4 regions of the Streptomyces sp. NPDC000878 genome follow, and region 4 is predicted to be linked to each of the others. Evidence: riboswitches for the same ligand, from Rfam matches in the RefSeq annotation. Region 4 holds a riboswitch; each other region holds the start of a gene.
The links. Region 4 has a riboswitch for cobalamin ahead of ACWDR4_RS32230 (CbtB domain-containing protein). Riboswitches for the same ligand answer to the same signal wherever they lie in the genome.
Positions count from the first base shown of each region.

Region 1: another riboswitch for cobalamin. It lies ahead of ACWDR4_RS10655 (ribonucleoside-diphosphate reductase subunit alpha); the one in region 4 lies ahead of ACWDR4_RS32230 (CbtB domain-containing protein).
Region 2: another riboswitch for cobalamin. It lies ahead of metE (5-methyltetrahydropteroyltriglutamate--homocysteine S-methyltransferase); the one in region 4 lies ahead of ACWDR4_RS32230 (CbtB domain-containing protein).
Region 3: another riboswitch for cobalamin. It lies ahead of ACWDR4_RS31975 (cobalamin biosynthesis protein); the one in region 4 lies ahead of ACWDR4_RS32230 (CbtB domain-containing protein).

Region 1 covers NZ_JBSFMT010000008.1:183,025-187,641, reverse strand. Annotated here, with positions in the region: gene ACWDR4_RS10655 (ribonucleoside-diphosphate reductase subunit alpha) at 1-1,871, opposite strand, end outside; cobalamin riboswitch at 1,998-2,137, opposite strand; gene ACWDR4_RS10650 (GNAT family N-acetyltransferase) at 2,215-2,718, opposite strand; gene mctP (monocarboxylate uptake permease MctP) at 2,908-4,536, opposite strand; gene ACWDR4_RS10640 (DUF3311 domain-containing protein) at 4,533-4,617, opposite strand, start outside.
Region 2 covers NZ_JBSFMT010000003.1:81,662-86,278, reverse strand. Annotated here, with positions in the region: gene ACWDR4_RS03985 (APC family permease) at 1-1,388, shown strand, start outside; cobalamin riboswitch at 1,441-1,664, shown strand; gene metE (5-methyltetrahydropteroyltriglutamate--homocysteine S-methyltransferase) at 1,818-4,136, shown strand; gene ACWDR4_RS03975 (hypothetical protein) at 4,269-4,617, shown strand, end outside.
Region 3 covers NZ_JBSFMT010000045.1:80,563-85,179, forward strand. Annotated here, with positions in the region: gene cobN (cobaltochelatase subunit CobN) at 1-932, opposite strand, end outside; gene ACWDR4_RS31970 (cobyric acid synthase) at 929-2,452, opposite strand; gene ACWDR4_RS31975 (cobalamin biosynthesis protein) at 2,449-3,396, opposite strand; cobalamin riboswitch at 3,504-3,643, opposite strand; gene ACWDR4_RS31980 (hypothetical protein) at 3,769-3,990, opposite strand; gene ACWDR4_RS31985 (anion permease) at 4,080-4,617, opposite strand, start outside.
Region 4 covers NZ_JBSFMT010000046.1:52,505-57,121, forward strand. Annotated here, with positions in the region: gene ACWDR4_RS32220 (acyl-CoA dehydrogenase family protein) at 569-1,747, opposite strand; gene ACWDR4_RS32225 (CbtA family protein) at 1,913-2,689, opposite strand; gene ACWDR4_RS32230 (CbtB domain-containing protein) at 2,715-2,936, opposite strand; cobalamin riboswitch at 2,975-3,107, opposite strand; gene ACWDR4_RS32235 (histidine phosphatase family protein) at 3,243-3,845, shown strand; gene ACWDR4_RS32240 (ferredoxin) at 3,918-4,334, opposite strand; gene paaE (1,2-phenylacetyl-CoA epoxidase subunit PaaE) at 4,388-4,617, opposite strand, start outside.

The DNA of each region.
Region 1 (4,617 bases), on a different contig from region 4:
GCGATCGAGGCGATGGTTGCGGTGGGCGCGATCGCCAGGAGCAGGGAGTTGCGCATCCCGGTCGCGGCGATACGTTCCCGCAGTGCCGCCCAGCGCTCGGGCCAGTTCAGCTCGACGTCGTAGTGGTCGGGGTGGAGCACACCACGGGCCGTACGGGTCTTCTCCCAGGCCGGCAGCGGGCCGTTGCGCTCGGCGAGGGCGGCGGAGGCCTCGTACGCGGCGAGCATGACGCGCTCGGCGACCCGCGTGGAGAGGGCCTTGGCCTCGGGCGAGTCGAAGGGGACGCGCAGCTTGAAGAAGACGTCCTGGAGGCCCATCGCGCCGAGCCCGACGGGACGCCACCGCGCGTTCGACCGGCCGGCCTGCTCGGTCGGGTAGAAGTTGATGTCGACGACCCGGTCGAGGAAGGTGACGGCGGTGCGGACCGTCTCGTCCAGCCGCTCCCAGTCGATGTCCCCGTCGACCACGAACGCGCCGAGGTTGACCGAGCCCAGGTTGCAGACCGCCGTCTCCCCGTCGTCCGTGACCTCCAGGATCTCGGTGCACAGGTTCGAGGAGTGGACGACGTTGCCCGGCTCGGCCGTCTGGTTGGCGGTGCGGTTGGCCGCGTCCTTGAAGGTCATCCAGCCGTTGCCGGTCTGCGCGAGGGTACGCATCATGCGGCCGTACAGATCACGGGCCGGGATGGTCTTGCGGGCGAGCCCGGAGGCCTCGGCCTTGCGGTAGGCGGCGTCGAACTCGTCGCCCCACAGGTCGACCAGTTCGGGCACGTCGGCGGGGGAGAAGAGCGACCAGAGCGCGTCCGTGTTCACCCGGCGCATGAACTCGTCGGGGATCCAGTGCGCGAGGTTCAGGTTGTGCGTACGGCGGGCGTCCTCACCCGTGTTGTCGCGCAGCTCCAGGAACTCCTCGATGTCGGAGTGCCAGGTCTCCAGGTAGACCGCGGCGGCACCCTTGCGCCGGCCGCCCTGGTTCACGGCGGCGACGGAGGCGTCCAGCGTCTTCAGGAACGGCACGATGCCGTTGGAGTGCCCGTTGGTGCCCCGGATGAGGGACCCGCGCGAGCGAATCCGGCTGTACGACAGCCCGATGCCACCGGCGTGCTTCGAGAGGCGGGCGACCTGGTGGTAGCGGTCGTAGATGGAGTCCAGCTCGTCGACCGGGGAGTCGAGGAGGTAGCAGGACGACATCTGGGGGTGCCGGGTACCGGAGTTGAAGAGGGTGGGGGAGGAGGGGAGGTAGTCGAGGCGGCTCATCAGCCGGTAGAGCGCGGCGACTTCCTCGAACGCACGGACGCCCGTCTTTGAATCAAGCGCAGTGTCCTCCGCCAGTCCGCTCGCGACGCGCAGCATGAAGTGCTGGGGCGTCTCGATGACCCGGCGCGTGATCGGGTGGCGCAGGAGGTACCGGCTGTGGAGCGTACGCAGCCCGAAGTACCCGAACCGATCGTCCCCGTCGACGTCGATCAGGGTGTTCAGCCGGTCCGTGTGCAGCCGTACGAACTCGGCGGTGCGGTCGGCGATCAGGCCCTCCCGGTGCCCGACCGCGACCGACTCCGAGAAGGTCGTGACGCCCTGCGAGGCGGCCTCGGCGGCGATGCTGACGGTCAGCAGCCGGGCGGCGAGGCGGGAGTAGGCGGGGTCCTCGGAGATGAGGCCGGCCGCCGCCTCGGTGGCCAGCTCGCGCAGTTCCGACTCGTCGGCCCGCGAGGACCGGCCGCGCAACGCGGCGGCGGCGACCCGGCCGGGGTCGGCGTCGGGGAGGTCGGCGGTCAGCTCGGTCAGGGTCCGCAGCAGCGCGGTTCCGGGACCGTCCGTCTCGACTCGGGCCACTGGGGTCGCTGAAGCCGGTTCGGCTGGCGCGATGGTCACGTGGGGGCTCTCCCTCGCTCGGCACGGGGCCTGGCGGAGGGCAGCGGGGCACACGGACGCCTTACGGGTACGCGCGCGTCCACCGGCCCACTCCACGAGGCCCGGACGTCAGGCGCCCGGACCGGTCGGCCGGGCACACCGTCGGCAGGTCCTCGGACTGGACACGCGCACAGCCGCAAGAGGGCACGAATGCACGCGTGTACACCGTTGCGGGACAGTTCCGGATTCGCACCGGATTCCCCTGCGGCGACAGCGAGCATGAGCATACATCTTGTGCCGGGCCCTGGAAGCACCCCCACATGTTGTGTCGTGTCGGCTTCGGAGGGTTGAGGGACCGGTGCTGTCAGAGCGTCAGCTCGTAGGCGAGCAGGCTCAGGTCGAGGTCGGGAATCGGCTTCCAGTCGCGCTCCGGGGCGCGTACGAAGCCCAGGCGCCCGTAGATCCGGTGCGCGGCGCGCATGGTGCTCTGGGTCGACAGGACGACGCGCACGCACCCCTCGACGGCCCGTGCGCGCTCGACGCAGGCCCGCACGAGCGCCTCCCCGGCACCCCGGCCGCGTGCTTCCCCCGCGACCGCCAGCATCCGTATCTCGGCCTCGCCCTCGCGCGCGATGTCGGACATGGGTCCGCCGGCCGGCACGAAGGTCACGCCGCCGAGCAGCCGCCCGTCGGCGACCGCCACCAGCACCTCGGCAGCGGCGGCACGCTTCCCGACGTCCCGCAGCTCGACGAGATACCCGTCACTCTCCCCGAAGTCGAGCAGCCCGTCCCCGAGATAGGCCTGCGCGGTGATCTCCCCGAGCACCTCGTACTCCTCGGGAAGGGCCTCCCTGATCAAGATGTCCATGAGTGGAGTGTGCCGGAGGGGTACGACAACGGGCCGCCGGATTCTGACCGGCGGCCCGCCGTCGCGCCCCGTCGCATGGGCGGTTCCGGTGAAGTCGCGTGCGCTGTCGCGCCCCTTAAGGGGCGCGGGGAACTGCGCGACAAGCCCCCACCGGCCCGCGGCAAACGAACTACGCACCCGGCGGAGCCGTCAGTGCACGGCCCCCGCAGTAGCCGGCGGCAACTCCACCACCACCCCCGGATCACCCGCATCCGCCGTGTAGTCCGACGCCTTCGTCTCGTCCAAGCCCTCCGGCGCCTTCAGCGCCTTCAACACGAACGTCAGCACCACCGTCACGACCACGTTCAGCACGAACGCCGTCAGCCCGATGTACCCGATCTCCCCGATCCCCGGAATCTCCTTCGAACTACCCCCGAAGTGCTTCTGCGTCGGAGAAGCGACCCCGTACGCCGCCAGCGTGCCGTACAGCATGCCGACCGCCCAGCCGGCCAGCAGGGCCCAGCGGTGCATCCAGCGGGTGAACAGGCCGCCGACCAGGGCCGGGAACGTCTGCAGGATCCAGATGCCGCCCAGCAGCTGGAAGTTGATCGCGACCGTCTTGTCCATGGTCAGGACGAAGACCAGCGCGCCCACCTTCACCACCAGCGAGACCAGCTTGGAGACCTTCGTCTCCTGCTCCGGTGTCGCGTCGGGCTTGAGGAAGTCCTTGTAGATGTTCCGGGTGAACAGGTTCGCCGCCGCGATGGACATGATGGCCGCCGGGACGAGCGCCCCGATGCCGATCGCCGCGAAGGCCACGCCCGCGAACCAGGCCGGGAACATGTTCTCGAACAGCTGCGGGATCGCCAACTGCCCGTTGGTGACCTTGATTCCGGCCGCGATCGCCATGAAGCCCAACAGCCCGAGCAGGCCCAGCATCAGCGAATACAGGGGCAGGATCGTGGAGTTGCGGCGGATCACGTCACGGCTGCGGCTGGACAGCACCGCCGTCACGCTGTGCGGGTACATGAACAGCGCGAGCGCCGAGCCGAGCGCCAGCGTGGCGTACGTCCACTGCGAGGCCTCGCCGGGAGCGAGCGCGCCGCGTGGGTTGCCGGTCGCCGGGTTGGTCTGGGAGAAGGCGTCGCCCGCGGCCTTGAAGATCTCGTCGAAGCCGCCCAGCTTGATCGGGATGTAGATGATCGCGACCCCGATGACGAGGTAGATCAGCGCGTCCTTCACGAACGCGATCAGCGCGGGCGCCCGCAGCCCCGACGAGTACGTGTACGCGGCCAGCACACCGAAGGCGATCAGCAGCGGCAGGTCCTTGACGAACCAGTTGGTGTCCTCGCCACCGCCGACGCCCATCACGTCCAGTACGGCCTGGATGCCGACCAGCTGGAGCGCGATGTACGGCATCGTCGCCAGGATCCCGGTGACGGCGACCGCCAGCGACAGCCCCTTCGAGCCGAACCGGCCGCGCACGAAGTCCGAGGTGGTGACGTACCCGTGCTTGTGCGAGACCGACCACAGGCGGGGCAGGAACACGAACATCAGCGGGTAGATGAGGATCGTGTAGGGCACCGCGAAGAAGCCGGCCGCGCCCGCCGCGTAGATCGCCGCCGGTACGGCCACGAAGGTGTACGCCGTGTACAGGTCGCCGCCGAGCAGGAACCAGGTGACCCAGGTGCCGAACGACCGGCCGCCCAGGCCCCATTCGTCGAGGCTGTTCTCGTTCTCGGCCTTGCGCCAGCGCGCGGCCATGAAGCCGACGACCGTGACGGCCAGGAAGAAGATGATGAAGACGGCGAGTGCCACGCCGTTCACGCCGTCGTTCACGCGGACGCACCCCCGCCCTGGGCCGACGCCTTGCGGGCACGCTGGTCACGCTGCCAGAGCTGGTACGCGGTCATCGTCAGC
Region 2 (4,617 bases), on a different contig from region 4:
CGGTGGCCCTGGTCGCCGTCTATCTCGGGCTGAACGTCGTGGTGGTCGCCGTCGGCCTGTGGCACGTCGCCACCGAGGGCCATGTGATCACCGACTGGTCCACCGCCCTGACCGCCGAACACGGCAACGTCTTCGTCATGGTCGGCGTGGCGCTGATCGTCTTCCCGAAGCTCGCGCTCGGCCTCTCCGGCTTCGAGACCGGTGTCGCGGTGATGCCGCACGTCAGGGGCGACGACAGCGACACCGAGGAGAGCCCCAAGGGCCGTATCCGGGACACCAAGAAGCTGCTGACCACCGCCGCGGTCATCATGAGCGTCTTCCTGATCGCCACCAGCTTCATCACCACCCTGCTGATCCCGGAGAAGGAGTTCGAGTCGGGCGGCCAGGCCAACGGCCGTGCGCTCGCCTTCCTCGCGCACGAGTACCTGGGCAGCGCCTTCGGCACGGTCTACGACGTGTCGACGATCGCGATCCTGTGGTTCGCGGGCGCCTCCGCGATGGCCGGCCTGCTCAACCTGATGCCGCGCTATCTCCCCCGCTACGGCATGGCCCCGCACTGGGCCCGCGCCGTGCGCCCCATGGTGATCGTCTTCACGCTCATCGGTTTCCTGGTGACCTGGATCTTCGACGCGGACGTGGACGCGCAGGGCGGCGCGTACGCCACCGGCGTGCTGGTGCTCATCAGCTCGGCGGCGATCGCCGTGACCATCGCCGCCCGCAAGGCCGGCCAGCGCAACTGGACGATCGGCTTCGCCGTCATCTCGGCGGTGTTCCTCTACGTCACCGTCGTCAACGTCATCGAACGCCCGGACGGTGTGAAGATCGGCGCCTGCTTCATCGCGGGCATCATCCTGGTCTCGCTGCTCTCCCGGCTGGCCCGCGCCTTCGAGCTGCGCGTGACGAGCGTGTCGCTGGACGACATGGCGGAACGATTCATCCGGGACATGGCCAGCCGCAAGATCCGCTTCATCGCGAACGAGCCCGACCAGCGCGACAACGCCGAGTACCGCGACAAGATCGAGCAGATCCGGCAGGACAACGACATGCCCGATCAGGAGGACTTCGTCTTCGTCGAGGTCACGGTCACCGACCCCTCCGAGTTCGAGGCGGGTCTGACCGTACGCGGCGAGGTGCTCCACCACCGCTACCGCGTCCTGACCCTGGAGTCCGCCTCCATCCCCAACGCCCTGGCCGCGCTGCTCCTGCATGTCCGCGACTCGACCGGCTGCACCCCGCACATGTACTTCGAGTGGACCGAGGGCAACCCCTTCGCCAACTTCCTCCGCTTCTTCCTCTTCGGCCAGGGCGAGGTCGCCCCCGTCACCCGAGAGGTCCTGCGCGAGGCGGAACCCGACCGGGCCCGCCGCCCTCGCGTGCACACCGGCTGAGGATCGGGGGTGGCGGCGCGCCCCGGCTTCCCCCGCTCGGGGACTGCCCCGTAGGCTGGCCCGTGCAGCTGGTTCGCCCCGTCCGCCAGGCGGGATGCGTCGTAAGAGGGAACCCGGTGGGAATCCGGGACTGCCCCGCAGCGGTGAGCGAGAACGACCGCCGTCATACGCACTGGATCCGGTGAACAGGGTCTGGGAAGCGACGGCCAGTAGGTGTCCTCCGAAACGGAGGGCGTGCTCGCGAGTCCGAAGACCTGCCCGTTGCCCGCGTACGAAGCACTCGTGCGTGGACATCCCGGTGACCTCGTGGGCGGGTCGGCGTACATATCCGGTGGGACGGCCGTCGTGCGTCCGCCCGGTGTGTCGTTCCCTTCGCGCTCCTCGTCCCGTCCCGGGATCCCAGGGAGATATCTCGCGAAGGAGATTTCCGTGACAGCGAAGTCCGCAGCCGCGGCAGCACGGTCCACCGTGTACGGCTACCCCCGTCAGGGCCCGAACCGGGAACTGAAGAAGGCCATCGAGGGCTACTGGAAGGGCCGCACCGGCGCCGACGCCCTCCGCACCACCGCCACCGACCTGCGCGCCGCCAACGGGCGCCGGCTCGCCGACGCCGGCATCGACGAGGTCCCGACCGGTGACTTCTCGTACTACGACCACGTCCTGGACACCTCCGTCATGGTCGGCGCGATCCCGGAACGCCACCGCGCCGCCGTCGACGCCGACGCGCTGGACGGCTACTTCGCGATGGCGCGGGGTACGCAGGACGTGGCGCCGCTGGAGATGACCAAGTGGTTCGACACCAACTACCACTATCTGGTCCCCGAGTTGGGCCCGGGCACGGTCTTCACGGCCGACTCGGCCAAGCAGGTCGCCGAACTGGGCGAAGCCCTGGCACTGGGCCTCGCCGCCCGCCCCGTCCTCGTGGGCCCCGTCACCTATCTGCTGCTGGCCAAGCCCGCGCCCGGTGTCGCCGCCGACTTCGACCCGCTGACGCTCCTGGACCGACTGCTGCCCGTGTACGCCGAGGTCCTCGCCGACCTGCGGGCGGCTGGCGCCGAGTGGGCGCAGCTCGACGAGCCCGCCCTCGTCCAGGACCGCACCCCGGCCGAACTGAACGCCGCCGCCCGCGCCTACCGCGACCTCGGCGCCCTCACCGACCGGCCGAAACTGCTGGTCGCCTCGTACTTCGACCGGCTCGGCGACGCTCTGCCGGTCCTCGCGAAGGCGCCTGTGGAAGGACTGGCACTCGACTTCACCGACTCCGCCGCCGCCAACCTGGACGCGCTCGCGGCCGTGGGCGGCCTGCCCGGCAAGCGCCTGGTCGCCGGGGTCGTCAACGGCCGCAACATCTGGGTCAACGACCTGGAGAAGTCGCTGTCCACCCTCGGCACCCTCCTCGGTCTGGCCGACCGGGTCGACGTGTCGGCCTCCTGCTCCCTGCTCCATGTCCCCCTCGACACCGCCGCCGAACGCGACATCGAGCCGCAGATCCTGCGCTGGTTGGCCTTCGCCCGCCAGAAGACGACCGAGATCGTCACCCTCGCCAGGGGGCTCGCCCAGGGCACCGTCGCCATCACCGCCCAACTGGCCGCCAACCGCGCCGACCTGGCCGCACGCGCCGCATCGCCCATCACCCGCGACCCCGCGGTACGAGCCCGCACGGCCGCCGTCACGGACGCCGACGCCCGCCGCTCCCAGCCCTACGGCGAACGCGCCACCGCCCAACGCGCGCACCTGCGCCTGCCGTTGCTGCCGACCACCACCATCGGCTCGTTCCCGCAGACCGCCGAACTGCGCACCGCCCGCGCCGACTTGAGGACGGGCCGCATCGACAAGGCGGCGTACGAGGATCGAATCAGGACGGAGATCGGCGAGGTGATCACCTTCCAGGAGAAGACGGGCCTCGACGTCCTCGTCCACGGCGAGCCCGAACGCAACGACATGGTCCAGTACTTCGCCGAGCAGCTGACGGGGTACCTCGCCACGCAGCACGGCTGGGTGCAGTCCTACGGCACCCGTTACGTCCGCCCGCCGATCCTGGCCGGCGACATCTCCCGTCCCGAGCCGATGACGGTGCGCTGGACGACGTACGCCCAGTCCCTCACCTCGCGCCCGGTCAAGGGCATGCTGACCGGACCGGTGACCATGCTGGCCTGGTCCTTCGTCCGGGACGACCAGCCGCTCGGCGACACCGCCCGCCAGGTCGCCCTCGCCCTGCGCGACGAGGTCAACGACCTTGAGGCGGCCGGGACTTCGGTCATCCAGGTGGACGAGCCCGCCCTGCGCGAGACACTGCCGCTCCGGGCCTCCGACCATCCCACCTACCTCGCCTGGGCCACCGAGGCGTTCCGGCTCAGCACCGGCGGCGTCCGTCCGGACACCCAGATCCACACGCACATGTGCTACGCCGAGTTCGGCGACATCGTCCAGGCGATCGACGACCTCGACGCCGACGTCATCAGCCTGGAAGCCGCCCGCTCCCACATGCAGGTGGCCCGCGAACTCGCCGCCCACGGCTATCCGCGCGAGGCCGGTCCCGGCGTCTACGACATCCACTCCCCGCGCGTCCCGAGCACCGAGGAGGCCGCCGAACTGCTCCGTACCGGCCTCGAGGCGATTCCCGCCGAGCGCCTCTGGGTCAACCCCGACTGTGGCCTGAAGACCCGCGGCTGGCCCGAGACCCGCGCCTCCCTGGAACACCTGGTCGCCGCCGCCCGCACGGTCCGTGAGGAGATCTCCCCGTCCTGACGCCAGGCCCCTCCGTCCGGGGGAGGAAGCACCTGCGGTCCTCCCCCGGACGGCGGACGGCTCCGTGGGCCCTGGCTCGGGTGACGGATCCGACCGGGTGAGTGTCAGTGGCCCGTTGTGACGTCCCGTGCCATGAACAGTGCCACCTCACCTGCGGGTTACCGTCTCATCGGCGTCGACGAGGCCGAGGCTCGCTTCGACGCCGCCTCCGACCTCCAGTACCCGTACCAGGAGTTCGCCGACGAACAGGAGATCCGCCTGTACGAGGGCGGTCTGCACGTCGCGGGGAACCTGGAGCGCGAGGGCGACGGCGACTGGTCGCCGTGCAACGTGATCGTGGACGGCGATCTGACCGTCGACGGAGACCTTGAGTGGTGGGACTCCGCCGGGGGCAACTTCCTGCTGGTCACGGGGAATGCGCGGGTCCGCAACGTGCTGCTGTCGGGATGCCCCGACGTGGTGGTCCGCGGCGACCTCACCG
Region 3 (4,617 bases), on a different contig from region 4:
GCGGCCCGCTCGGGGTCGGCGCGGTACACGGGTACGCCGTCGGGGCCGTCCTCCTTGAAGGAGAACGGCACGGTGATCAGCCGGCCGTCGAACTCGGGGATCGCGACCTGCATCGCCGCGTCCATGGGGGAGAGGGCGGCGTCCGAGGCGTCCCACGCAGCCTTGGACGACGTAAGGCAAAGTCCTTGCAGCACAGGGATGTCGAGGTCGGCGAGCGCCCCGATGTCCCAGGCCTCCTCGTCACCGCCGGCCGAGGCCTCGGAGGCGTGGGTGCCGCCGGCGGCGAGGACGGTGGCGATCAGGGCGTCGGCCCCGGCGAGCAGCTCGTACAGTCCCGCGTCGGCCCCGCGCAGTGAACCGCAGTACACGGGAAGGGCGTTGACGCCCCGCGCCTCGATCGCGTCGCACAGCGTGTCGACGAACCCGGTGTTGCCGCTCAGCTCGTGGGCCCGGTAGAAGAGCACCCCGACCGTCGGACGGTCGCTCTCCCGCGCGTACGAGCCGTGCACCCCGTACTCGGGCATCTTCTGCGGCTCGACGAAGCCCTCACCGGTCAGCAGCACGGTGTCCGACAGGAACCGGGCCATCTCCACGAGGTTGTCGGGCCCGCCCTCGACGAGATACCGCAGCGCCTCCGAGACGACACCCGCGGGCACCGACGACTCGGCCATCAACTCGGCGTCGGGCACGGCCTCGCCGCCGAGCAGCACGGTCGGCACACCGGACGTCTTCAGATAGGCGAGCCCGTCCTCCCAGGCCCGCTTCCCGCCCAACAGCCGTACGACGGCGATGTCCGCGCCCTCGACGAGCGCGGGCAGCTCCTCGGCGACGTCCACCCGGGTCGGATTGCCGATCCGGTACGAGGCACCGGAAGCGGCCCGGGCCGCCAGCAGGTCCGTGTCGGCGGTCGACAACAACAACACTGTGCTCATGCGGGCGCTCCCGGTGGAATGAAAGGCAGTCCTTGTGGCGCGCCCGACTCGATGAGCCGCAAGAGCGCGTCCGTGTCCGCGTGCTGTTCGATGAGATCGCCGAGCAGGTCGAGCTGTTCCTCGCGCAGCTCGGCGAAGGAGGTGTCGGGGGCGGGGACGAAGCGGCGGCCCGCGGCGGCGGCCACTTCGCGCAGGAAGGCCCGCCGGAACCCGTCGGATTCGAGCGACCCGTGCCAGTGCGTACCCCAGACGCTCCCGACCCGGCACCCGTCCAAGAAGGCTTCGCCGCCTACGACTTCGGCGACCCCGTGATGGATCTCGTACCCCTCGACGTCCTCGCCGAGGGCGGTACCGACGGGCCGCGTGAGGGTCTTCTCGCGGGCGAACCGCACCCGTACGGGAAGGACTCCGAGGCCTTCTACAAGACCCTGGCGACTCTCGACGTCGTCCTCGATCCGCTCGCCGAGGATCTGGAAGCCACCGCAGATGCCGAGCACGGGCCGCCCCTCGGCGGCCCGGCGCACCAGCGCGTCCGCGAGCCCGCGCTGACGCAGCCACTCCAGCGCGCGAACCGTCCCCCGGGTCCCCGGTACGACGACGAGATCGGCGTCGGCCAGTTCCTCCGGCCGGTCCACGAACCGTACGACGACGCCCGGTTCGGCGGCGAGCGCGTCGACGTCGGTGAAGTTGGACATCAGCGGGATCGCACAGACGGCGACCCGCAGGACGTCCTCCCCGACGGGCGGGGAGACGTTGGACTCCCGCACGGTCCCCCGCAGGGACACCCGCAGCCCGTCCTCCTCGTCGATGCCGAGCCCGTGCCGGAAGGGCAGCACGCCGTACGTCGGCCGCCCGGTGAGCCCGAGCAGCATGTCGAGCCCGGGCTCCAGGAGCGTGACATCGCCACGGAACTTGTTGACGAGGAACCCGGCGACGAGCGACTGGTCCTCGCGGGACAGCAGAGCGACCGTCCCGAAGAAGGAGGCGAAGACACCGCCACGGTCGATGTCGCCGACGACCAGCACGGGGAGCCGGGCATTGCGCGCGATCCCCATGTTGACGATGTCGGTCCGCCGCAGATTGATCTCAGCCGGGCTCCCGGCCCCCTCACAGATCACCGCGTCATACGTGCCCCGCAGTTCGGCGAGACAGTCGAGAACGGTCCCGAGAAGTCGCTGTTGCCGCCCCCCGTGATACCCACGCGCACTCATCTCACCCACGGGCTTCCCCATGAGCACGACCTGACTGCTCTGGTCGCTCCCGGGCTTCAGCAGTACGGGATTCATGAGCGCCGTCGGCTCGATGCGGCACGCCTGCGCCTGCATGGCCTGAGCACGCCCGATCTCGGCACCTTCACGCGTGACGAAGGAGTTGAGGGACATGTTCTGCGCCTTGAACGGCGCGACCTTGACGCCCTGCCGCACGAGCCACCGGCAGATCCCGGCCGTGACGACGCTCTTGCCGGCATCGGAGGTGGTCCCGGCGACAAGCAGCCCACCACCGAGGGCCCCGCCACTCATGAGGTACGCCCCTTCTTCGCGACGAGCCGTCCGGCGACACTGACCCCGAGGGCCAGCCAGGTGACCCGCCGGGACAGCCGTACGGCCCGTTCGACGTCCTGGACGCCGACGGCACGCCCGTACTCCCCGTTGAGCACGGGCCGATGCTCGACCCGCCCCGCGTAGGACAGCGTCCCGCCGAGCCGGACCCCCAACGCCCCCGCGAAAGAGGCCTCGACGGGCCCGGCGTTGGGACTGGGATGGCGCCCGGCATCGGCACGCCAGGCCCGGAGAGCCCCGCGCGGATCACCACCGGCGACAGCGGCGAGTACGGCGGTCAGCCGTGCCCCCGGCCACCCGGCGAGGTCGTCGAGCCGGGCGGAGGCCCACCCGTACCGCCGATACCGCGACGACTTGTGCCCGACCATGGCATCAAGGGTGTTGACGGCCCGGAACCCGACCAGCCCGGGCACCCCACCCACAGCGCCCCAGACCAGCGCGCCCACAACGGCGTCGGAGGTGTTCTCGGCGACGGACTCGACGACGGCCCGGGCGATCCCGTCGGAGTCGAGGGCCTGCGGATCCCGTCCGCAGAGGTGGGGCAACCGCTCCCGCGCGGCCTCGACATCGCCGGCCTCCAGGGCCCACCCGATGCCACGGGCCTCACGAGCGAGCGAAGTCCCCCCGACCACGGCCCAGGTGGCGGCGGCGGTGAGTGCGACGGAAGCGGTACGGGACGGACGTACGAGGGAACCGGCCGCGGCGGCGAGCGCGACGGCGCCTCCCACACATACGGCGGTGTGCAGCGCGCCCCACCCCCGGTGGTCCCGCCACAGCACCCGTTCGACGGCGCCGGCGGCCCGGCCGAACGCGGCGACCGGATGCCCGCGGCGAGGGTCGCCCAGGACCAGATCACCGAGGAGTCCGGCGGTGGCGCCGTACGCGAAGACGCGATCGGCACGCATCGGCTCAGCCGGCCGAAGTGGCGGGAGAAACCCCGGTCATGGACCTCGAACGCGAACGGCAGCCGAGCATGGCGATATGTCCTCACTCAGGGTGTCCACGCCCTGGTTCGACGAGACCGGCGGCGAGAGTTCCTGGCTCCCGGGGTTACCTACCCCGGTGACAGTGGCGGGACCGCGCCGGATTCGCACCGGCTTCCTCTTCTGCCGCCGTACATGGCTCCGGCAGTCCACCACGGGCCCGGAACACCCGTCAACTTGCCGTTGACCTGGAAAGGAGGACTGTGCTGAGCCCCACACCGCAACCGCACCGCGACCGGATCGCGGGCCTGAAGAGGTGCCCTCGGCGGGGCGTCCGCCGGGCTCTTCGGACCCTCAGGCCACGATCAGATAGATCCCGTACGCCACCACGGCCGCGCAGGCGGCGAAGCACGCGTACGCTCCCGCGACCGCCGGCGCCGCCGACCCGCCCTGCGCCACCGCCCTTTCGTGGCGCGAGAGTCCGACGATGCCCAGGGTGAAGACGCCCACCATGGCCACGGTGATGACGAGGCTGACGCCGAAGACGGAGCCGAGGGCCGCCCAGTCGATCTTCATGTTGCTTCTTCCTTGCTCGGACTAGGACTTGGACACGGACGCGGAACCGGACGCAGAACCGGGACGTAGAACCGGACGCGGAACCGGCCTCAGAGGGCCGTCGCCGACGGCTTCGCCGTGACCTCGGCCGGGGAGGGGATGGTGGCCGTGAGGTCGTCGGTCACGGTGCCCGCCGGGGGAGGGGTCACGGCGGCGATGGCCGTCGTGACGACGCCCGCGGGTTCCTCGCCCGAACCCTCGCCCTCGACGTCGTTGACGTTCGTGTGGTCGATCACCTCGCGGCGCGACACGACCCAGATCGCCGCGCTCGAAGCGATCAGGAAGACGGCCACCAGCGCCGTGCCCCAGTCGCCGAACCCGGTCACCCACTCGGCCACCGCACCGACCAGCGCCGCCGCGGGCAGCGTCAGCCCCCACGCCACGAACATCCGGGTCGCCGTCGACCAGCGGACCACGCCGCCCTTGCGGCCGAGGCCCGCGCCCATCACCGAGCCCGACACCGAGTGGGTGGTGGAGAGGGAGAAGCCGAGGTGGGAGGAGGCCAGGATGACCGTCGCCGCGCTGGTCTGGGCGGCGAAGCCCTGCTGCGGCTGGAGGTCGGTCAGGCCCTTGCCCATCGTGCGGATG
Region 4 (4,617 bases):
GCACCCCCGGCGAGGTCCCTTTCCCTTGACTCGGCTGTTCCTCCAATCGAGATGCATCCCGAGTCCGAGCGCGAGCAAACCCGGTACGTCCCCGGTGTACCCGCACCCAGCGTGATGCCCTACAACACGCTCGCCGTCGGCGAGGCCGTGACTCACTTCCTTCTCGCATCCGTCGGCCTGCACGAGGGAGACAATGATCTCGGATCAGTCATCCACCGCCCTCGAACCCGTGAACGGCATATCCAAGATCCCCGCCAGGACGCCCGCTGCCGCTGGTGTACACCCGGAGGCAATCTCGGCCGCGGCGCCAACGGAGAACTCGCGGCCCGGCAGACGGCAACCACTCGATCTTGAATTCACAGCGGATGAGAGTGTGCCGTGACACGGTAGTTGGAACTGAAAGGCTCGGCGGCCCGCGGCTGCCCTCGTCGCGGAGTCGAGTGCGATTCCTGTCGTCGTGGCGGAGCACCGACTGTCTTGTCACGGCCCAGCGGCTATCTCGATCACGCAGAATCCTGGTGCCAGCTATCCGCGGTATGTGACAACTGGCGTCTGTGGTCACAACGGGTCAGCGCCGCACCCTCGGCATCCCCAGCCCGATCCACGAGATGATCTCCCGCTGGATCTCGTTGTTGCCGCCGCCGAAGGTGAAGATCACGGCCGAGCGGTAGCCGCGTTCCAGTTCGCCGTGGAGTATCTCGCCGGCCGAGCCCTCCTTCAGGGCGCCCGGGGCGGCGACGATCTCCAGGAGCCAGGCGTAGGCCTCGCGGCGGGCCTCGGAGCCGTACACCTTGACGGCGGAGGCGTCCTGCGGGGTGAGGGTGCCTTCCTGGACGGCGTTCACCATCTGCCAGTTGAGGAGTTTCATCGCGTCGAGCTTGGTGTGGGTCTGGGCGAGACGGCGCCGGACCCAGGGCAGGTCGACGACGCGGCGGCCGTCGGCGAGCTTGGTCTCCATCGCCCAGCGCTGTACGTCGTGCAGGGAGCGGATGGCCATCGTGCCGTGTGCGGCGAGGGTGACGCGTTCGTGGTTGAGCTGGTTGGTGATCAGCCGCCAGCCCTGGTTCTCCTCGCCGACGCGGTGGGCGACGGGGACGCGGACGTTCTCGTAGTAGCTGGCGGTGGTGTCGTGCGAGGCGAGGGTGCGGATGAGGGTGCAGGAGTAGCCGGGGTCGGTGGTCGGCATGAGGAGCATGGTGATGCCCTTGTGCGGCGGGGCGTCCGGGTCCGTGCGGACGGCGAGCCAGACCCAGTCGGCCGTGTCGCCGTTCGTCGTCCAGATCTTCTGGCCGTTCACCACGTACTCGTCGCCGTCCCGTACCGCGCGTGTCTTCAGGGCCGCCAGGTCGGTGCCCGCCTCCGGCTCGCTGTAGCCGATCGCGAAGTCGATCTCGCCGGCCAGGATCTTCGGCAGGAAGTACGTCTTCTGCTCGTCGCTGCCGTAGCGCATGATCGTCGGGCCGACGGTGTTGAGCGCCATGAGCGGCAGCGGTACGCCCGCCTGGGCGGCCTCGTCGAAGAAGATGAACTGTTCCATCGGGGTCAGCCCGCGCCCCCCGTACTCCTGCGGCCAGCCGACGCCGAGCCAGCGGTCGGCGCCGAGGCGGCGGATGGTCTCGCGGTAGAAGCGTTTCTGGAGGGCCGGGTCGCCGAACCGCGAGTAGGCGCGGTCCGGCACCAACTCGGCGAAGTAGGCGCGCAGTTCGGTACGCAGTCGCTGCTGCTCGGGCGTGTATTCGAGATGCACGGCGCCTCCTGCTGGCTCCCCTGGGCCGGACCTGTCGGCGCACACGGTAGAACGTGTTCCAGAAATTGGGAATGGCGGTGCGCCCATGGGTACGCGCAAGGGTGCGTACATGCCTGAGGGGGTCCCGGACGTCCGGGACCCCCTCAGGCTGGAGCTGCGAACTGCTCAGTGCGCCACAGGAGTTGCCTGCGGTTCGGCGCCGCTCGCGCCGACGGCCGCAGCCGCCCTCGGCACCAGCAGCCGTTCCGCCAGCAGGCCGAAGACCAGGCCGAACGCGGTCCACATGGTCGTCTGGATGGCGAGGGTGGCCACGCGGTACTGCCACAGCAGGCTCGCGGAGAAGCCCTCCGGGACCTCGTTGGTGAACGACGGCAGGAACGCGTACGCGAGTCCGACTGCCAGGACGAAGAAGCCGCCCGCGGCGAGGGTCGCGTTCCAGTTGCCGAGGCTCGGTGCGAGGCGCTTGCCCAGGATCACCGCGCCGACGGCCAGCAGCACGCTCAGCGCGACCATCAGGAAGAACAGCGCGGTGCGCTGGTTGAGGGTGGTCTCGTCACCCACGGCGGGCGGGTTGGCGGGGTACTTGAGGAACGGCACGACGTACACGGCGAACAGCCCGGCCCCCGCGAGGAGCAGCGCCGTCGCGCGCGGCCCGAAGCGGCCGATCCGGCCGAGCGCGAAGCAGTACGCGAGGGCGGCGATGCCGCCGAACGCGACGCCGTAGACGAGGACACCGGTGCCCAGGCCCACGGTGGACTGCAGCGCGCGGGAGACGAGTTCCTCGCCGCCGTGCTCGTGCGCGGCGTGCGCCTCCTCGAAGGCGATGGCGTCGTCGACGAGCGGCTCGGCCAGGAGGTAGGCGACGACCCAGGCGAGCGCACCCGCGACAAGGCCCGCGAGCATGCCGCGGACCAGGAGGTTTCTGACAGTTGTGGAGTTCATGGGCTCGTACGTTTCCCTGTCGTCGTCAGTGGCAGGGGAAGCCGAGCAGGTGACGGGCGTCGTGCACCCATTCGTGCACGCCCTCGCCGGAGACCAGGGAGGTGGCGCCCTGTTCGGCGCCGACGAAGTAGAGCAGCACCAGCATCAGCACGCCGAAGAAGACCGCCCAGGGGGCGATCGCCCCGATCGGCAGCTTCGCGGGTACGGCGGTGGGAGCAGCGGTCGGCTGAACGGCGGACTGTGCCATGAGCAGGACCTCCTGGGGGAACTCGCGTCCCGTATCGGTGGTGCGGAGGACGACAGTCACGGGTCTGACTTGCCCCCGGGCCGCACCGGGGAGGGTGCGTACGGGGCTTACAGTGGCGCGACCGTGCCGGATTCCCACCGGCTTCCGTCGAACCGTCGTCAATATCGACGAGAACGTACCGCGAAGCGGGGGCGCGGCCAAGGGCGCATGGGACGGCGTACGGCGCACCGGGGCGCCGCACGCTGCCTCAAGTTCCGTACATGACAACGACATTGGGGCAGGAATGAGCAGCGCGGGGGCCACCGGATGACGAGCCGAGTGATGTTGATCTCACCGGCGATCAGCGCGGCCCTGCGGGAGGCCCGCTTCGACGACGACTGTCCCCTGGACGAGTCGGGCCTGCGGCTCGCCCGGGCGGCGGCAGGGACGCTCCCGCCGGTCTCCCGGGTCTGGGTCTCCCCCACCGCACGCTGCCGGGAGACGGCTCAGGCACTGGGCCTCGACGCCGGGTCCGCGCCCGGCCCGGCCGGGCCGGCCGGCCTGGACGCGGGCCGCTGGCGCGGCACGACCCTCACCGAGGTGACGGAGAAGGAACCGGAGGCGCTGGCCCAGTGGCTGACGGACCCTCAGTCGGCCCCGCACGGCGGCGAGTCGGTGCGCGCGCTGTGCGACCGGGTCGCGCGCTGGCTGGACGACACGGCGGCCCAGGTCACGGGCCGCTCCGTCGCGGTCGTCGAGCCGGAGGTCGTGCGGGCGGTGACGGTACGGGTGCTGGGGGCGCCCGAGTCGGCGTTCTGGCGGATCGACGTTCCGCCGTTGACGGCAACGGAGTTGAGCGGTCGGGCGGGGCGCTGGAACGTACGGGTGGGGTCGCGGCTGGGGGCACCGCACGGGGAGCACGAGGAGTAGGCAGTACAAGGAGTAGGGAGCATGAGGAGTAGGGGGTACGAGGAGTAGGGAGCGCGTGGGACGCGGGCCCTCTCAGCCGCCACCGTCGCGCACGGAGCCCGGCGTCCCCATCGTCCGTATGAAGTCCTCGCACGCCTGTGCGCACTCCCGGCATGCCTTCGCCGCGTCCTCCGCGCCGAGGTGGTCGTCGAGGATCTGGGCGGTCTCCAGGCAGACCGTGCGGCACCAGTCCAGTTGGAGGCGGAGGGCGGCCTCGTCCTGGGGTGTCTGTTCGGAGAGCAGTCGGCAGGTCGCGTCGCAGACTTCCGCGCACAGGATGCCCTTCCGGCGTGCGACGGCGTCGTCGGCGGACCCGTCCGGGTCGACGAAGCTCGCGCGCCGTGCGGTCGCCCGTGCGCACTCGGTGCACGCCTGGGCGCAGACGAACCGGTCCTCCAGGAACCGGAAGAGTTCCTGTTGCGAAGGCGTAGTCGTAGTCGTAGAGGTCACCCCGATCGGGTTGCCGCAGCGGGCCCCGTCAAACCCGGCCGCCCCTTTCCGGGTCAGCTGTCGTAGTCGACGGTCAGGGTCTCCGAGACGGGGAACGACTGGCAGGTCAGGACGTAGCCCGCGTCGACCTCGGCGGGTTCGAGGGCGTAGTTGCGGCGCATGTCCGCCTCGCCCGAGGTGACCAGGGCCCGGCAGGTGCCGCAGACGCCGCCCTTGCAGGCGAACGGCAGGTCGGGGCGGGTGCGCGCGGCCCCGTCCAGAACGGTCGTCTCCCGGGAGAGCG